2 regions of the Salinicoccus roseus genome follow, and region 1 is predicted to be linked to the other one. Evidence: riboswitches for the same ligand, from Rfam matches in the RefSeq annotation. Region 1 holds a riboswitch; the other holds the start of a gene.
The links. A riboswitch is a leader RNA that binds a small molecule or an ion and turns the genes downstream of it on or off. The one in region 1 is predicted to bind thiamine pyrophosphate.
Positions count from the first base shown of each region.

Region 2: linked by a shared signal. The riboswitch ahead of EDC33_RS03260 (ECF transporter S component) and the one ahead of tenA (thiaminase II) in region 1 are both predicted to bind thiamine pyrophosphate.

Region 1 covers NZ_RKQJ01000001.1:457,235-459,437, forward strand. The annotation lists gene thiD (bifunctional hydroxymethylpyrimidine kinase/phosphomethylpyrimidine kinase) at 1-169, opposite strand, end outside; gene tenA (thiaminase II) at 162-845, opposite strand; TPP riboswitch at 917-1,016, opposite strand; gene chrA (chromate efflux transporter) at 1,238-2,203, shown strand, end outside.
Region 2 covers NZ_RKQJ01000001.1:611,489-613,691, reverse strand. The annotation lists gene EDC33_RS03265 (ABC transporter ATP-binding protein) at 1-1,226, shown strand, start outside; TPP riboswitch at 1,275-1,365, shown strand; gene EDC33_RS03260 (ECF transporter S component) at 1,434-2,012, shown strand; gene EDC33_RS03255 (ABC transporter ATP-binding protein) at 2,015-2,203, shown strand, end outside.

The DNA.
Region 1 (2,203 bases):
GCACATTGAATACATCCTGTACGCCGGTGGTGTTCTGGGCGGTCAGGGAGGTCACCGCCGCCATACCGTATACTCCCCTCGAATGAAAGGTCTTGCTGTCGGCCAGCACCCCCGCACCGCCGGTGGGATCGGTTCCCGCGACAGTTAGGGCAATGGGGATTCTAGACATGGATACCCACCTCCATCCAGCGTTCCTTCGTGGCTGCCATATTGAAGAAGCGTCTTTCATGTTCTGTGCTTTCCATGAAATTCCTTTTGATCTGCCTCAGATCATCTTCCGACATCTTTTCGGCTTCGTTATCGATGATCGTCTGCATCACATCCAGCGTGTCATCCATATCCCTGGCATAAAATTCAAACCAGCCACGGTAGGGATGATCGGCTTCAAATGTATGACGTGCCATCACCTTCTCTGCAAGCCTTCTGTATACATATGGACATGGGACCATCGCGCTTAAGGTGAACGCGATATTCTCCCTTGTAAGTGCATTGAAGTACATATGTTTGATGTAGTGGTCGGCAGACGGATACCATACACCTTCGTCTGTGATCTCTTCATATGTCATACCGACTGACTGTGACAATACGGCATGCGCTTCGCTTTCCCCTTCAAGCAGGAATTCCATCTGTCCCAGAAGGTATTCTCCAGTCTCCCTGGAATTCGTTTTGGCAATCAGCATGGCATAAAGTTTCGCGAACTCCTTCAAGTAGAGTGAATCCGCCTTCAAATAATGGATGATTGCATCCGCCTCAATGTTTTCATGTATCAGTCCCTGGATGAAAGTGTCATTATAGATCGCCTCGATGATGGGTTCCGCTTCATTCCTCAATTCTTCAGTCAGCATATGATCTCTCCTCTTATAGTATAAAAACCCGTTTCCAGCGTGGGAAACGGGTTCAGTATGTAGACAGTGTATGCCGTACCAAACCACTTCCCTACGCTGGTATTAGCCAGATCAGGTCCAAGGGATCGGCCGGGTGGCCGTCTCAGCAAAAAAGCACCCCTAGTGGTGTTTCTATTCAGTTGACTCCAATGGTAGAGAATACTTTATAAATTGTCAAATAAATCACTGCCAACTGAATAAGTGTCATTTCTGTAAATGTTATTGAACCCTGGTGTAATCCGCGCTAGCTTATTGATGGCGGCATTGCGCAAAGCAATGCGTTGTTACACCATAAAAACGATCAGGATGGTGCATGGTTGCAGGAAGATACAGGCAGCAGAATAAAAACGCTGATGGAAATATTGGTTGTTTCCACAAGACTCGGCCTGACCTCTTTCGGGGGGCCGATTGCGCATTTGGGCTATTTCCATGAAGAATACGTACGGAGGAGGAAATGGATGGATGAGGCGGCCTATGCCGACCTGGTGGCCCTCTGCCAGTTCCTCCCTGGGCCTGCAAGCAGTCAGGTCGGCATCGGAATCGGTGTCGTCCGCGGTGGACTGATCGGGGGGCTGGTCTCCTTCCTCGGCTTCACCCTCCCCTCTGTAATCGCACTCATACTGTTTGCACTTATGCTCAATACTTATGGCTTCGAAGATGCAGGATGGATCGATGGAATGAAGGTTGTTGCAGTGGTCGTCGTGGCCCATGCGATCATCGGCATGGCACAGAAACTGACGCCTGATCTCGAGCGCAGGACCATCGCCCTGGGTGCGCTCGTCATCACTTTATTATGGCAGACCGTCTTTACGCAGGTAGGCGTCATTCTGCTTGCGGGGATAATCGGATTCATCCTTTACCGCAATCACTCGACAGATGACGGTGATACCGTTCACTTTCCTATTTCAAAGCGTGTGGGGTACGTATGCCTCTCCCTCTTTTTTGTACTGCTCGTTCTGCTTCCGGTCCTTCGTGAAGCGACCTCGAATCAGTGGATGGCAATGCTCGACAGCTTCTATCGTTCAGGTGCGCTCGTTTTCGGAGGCGGCCATGTCGTGCTGCCGCTTCTGGAACGGGAGTTCGTGCCCACAGGCTGGATGACGGCACAGGAATTCCTTGCAGGCTATGGTCCAGCGCAGGCCGTACCCGGTCCGCTGTTCACCTTCGCCGCCTACCTCGGCACCATAATCAGTGGGTGGCAGGGAGGACTGTTTGCGGTGTTTGCAATCTTCCTGCCGGCATTCCTGCTCATACTGGGAAGTCTGCCATTCTGGAATATGCTGCGCAGCAATCCAAACATAAAAGGTGCACTGACGGGC
Region 2 (2,203 bases), 150 kb from region 1:
TCCCGGTGCTGATATTCGCTGTAGGCTTCATCACAAGGCGCACCGGACCGCTCTATAAGAAACGGCAGCGGGCGACCGGTGAACTGAACGGATATATCGAAGAGATGGTATCCGGGCAGGAGATCGTCAAGGTCTTCTCGCAGGAGGAGACGGCGATCCGCAACTTCAATGAAAAGGCGGGAAATCTCAGGGACATCACCTTCTGGGCATTCCTGTACGCTGGCTTCATCCCGAAAGTGATGAACATGCTGAACAACGTCAGCTTTACGATTGTGGCCGGTGCCGGCGGTCTGCTCGTCTTCTATACGGATGGTGTCGTCACAATCGGTACCATCGTCGTGTTTGCAGAATATGCACGGCAGTTCACACGGCCGCTTGCCGACCTTTCCAACCAGTTCAACCAGGTGCTTTCGGCCATCGCCGGAGCGGAGCGCGTATTCGGCATCATCGATTCCGAGCCGGAGAAGGATGAAGGGAAGATCACCGGCAGGACCATAGCGGGTGAGATTGAATTCGATGATGTCTCATTCTCCTATGACCCGACGCAGAAGACACCGACGATCAGAAACTTGAGCTTCAGGATCGATGCAGGCGAATCGGTCGCCCTGATCGGTGCGACCGGTGCCGGCAAGACGACCGTCATGCAGCTGCTGGCCAGGTTCTATGAAACGGATTCCGGAGAGGTCCGGATCGACGGGGAGAACATCCTCGACTACAGCCGTTCGACCGTCCGTTCACAGACGGCGTTCGTCCTGCAGGATCCCTACCTGTTCGAATCGACGATCCGGGAGAACATCCGCTACGGCAAACTTGATGCAACGGATGAGGAAGTGGTCGAGGCGGCGAAGCTTGCCAACGCCCACGACTTCATCGTTGCATTAGAAGAGGGCTATGACACGGTTCTGGAAGCCGACGAGGGCTTCATCTCCCAGGGGCAGAAACAGCTGATATCGATCGCCCGCGCCCTTATCACGGATCCGGCGATACTGCTACTGGACGAGGCGACGAGCAGCATCGATACGGTGACGGAGCTCAAGATCCAGGAGGCGCTCGAGCGGCTGATGAAGGACCGGACAAGCATCATCATCGCCCACAGGCTGAATACGATAAAGGCCGTGGACCGCATCTTCGTCATGGAGCTCGGGGAATTGGTCGAAAGCGGTTCTGAAGAGGAACTCGTCAGACAGCGCGGCCGCTATTACCAGATGGTAGACGACAATAAATGACTTCACAAAATTCAGAAAGTGTACTATGATGGAGCCAACCGAATAAATAACCACCACTAGGGGTGTCCGCAAGGACTGAGAATCACCCTTATCACCTGATCTAGATCATACTAGCGTAGGGAAGTGGCATATTTTACATATAATATGCACACCACTCCGCTAGTGGTGTGTTTTTTGTTTGGAATATATTATATGGAGGCTTTTATAATGGCAAAAAGAAAAGGGCTGACCCTGACCGATGTGCTGATCACGGTCGTCATCGCCCTCGTATTCTCGTTCATCTATTCAATATGGGGCGGCGTCTATACGGCGCTTGAACCGCTTGGACTGCATCTGAACCAGCTGCTGTACGGCATGTGGTTCATCGCAGCAGTGGTTGCCTATCTCGTCATAAGAAAACCCGGCGTGGCGCTGATTGCGGAATTTGCAGCGGCATCGGGAGAAACGATCGTCATGCTGCAGTTCGATGTCATGCTGATCGTGTATGGGCTCATCCAGGGGCTTGCATGCGAAATCGTATTCGCCATCGTGAAATACGAAAGCACATCCCTGATGGTGGCGGTCATCGCCGGCATTTCGGCGGCACTTGCGACATTCCCGCTCGACTGGTACTACGGCTACCTCGGCCAGCTTGCGACATGGAATCTGCTGCTGATGTTCGGCTTCAGGGTGCTGAGTGGTGCACTCATTGCCGGCTGGCTCGCGCACCTGCTGTACCGTGCACTGAAGGAGACTGGTGTACTGAAACTCGTCGGCAATGGCCATGCTGCTGAAGAAGGGCTTTGACCATGTGCATAGAAGTGGAAAAGCTGCGTCTGAAGTTCCCGGAATCGGAATCACCCCTCTTCACCGGCCTCGACCTGAAGATAGGGAAAGGTGAGAAGGTCCTCATCGTCGGACCGAGCGGCTCCGGCAAGAGCACGCTGCTCAATGTGCTCGGGGGCCTCATACCGGATACGATCACGATACCGATGAAG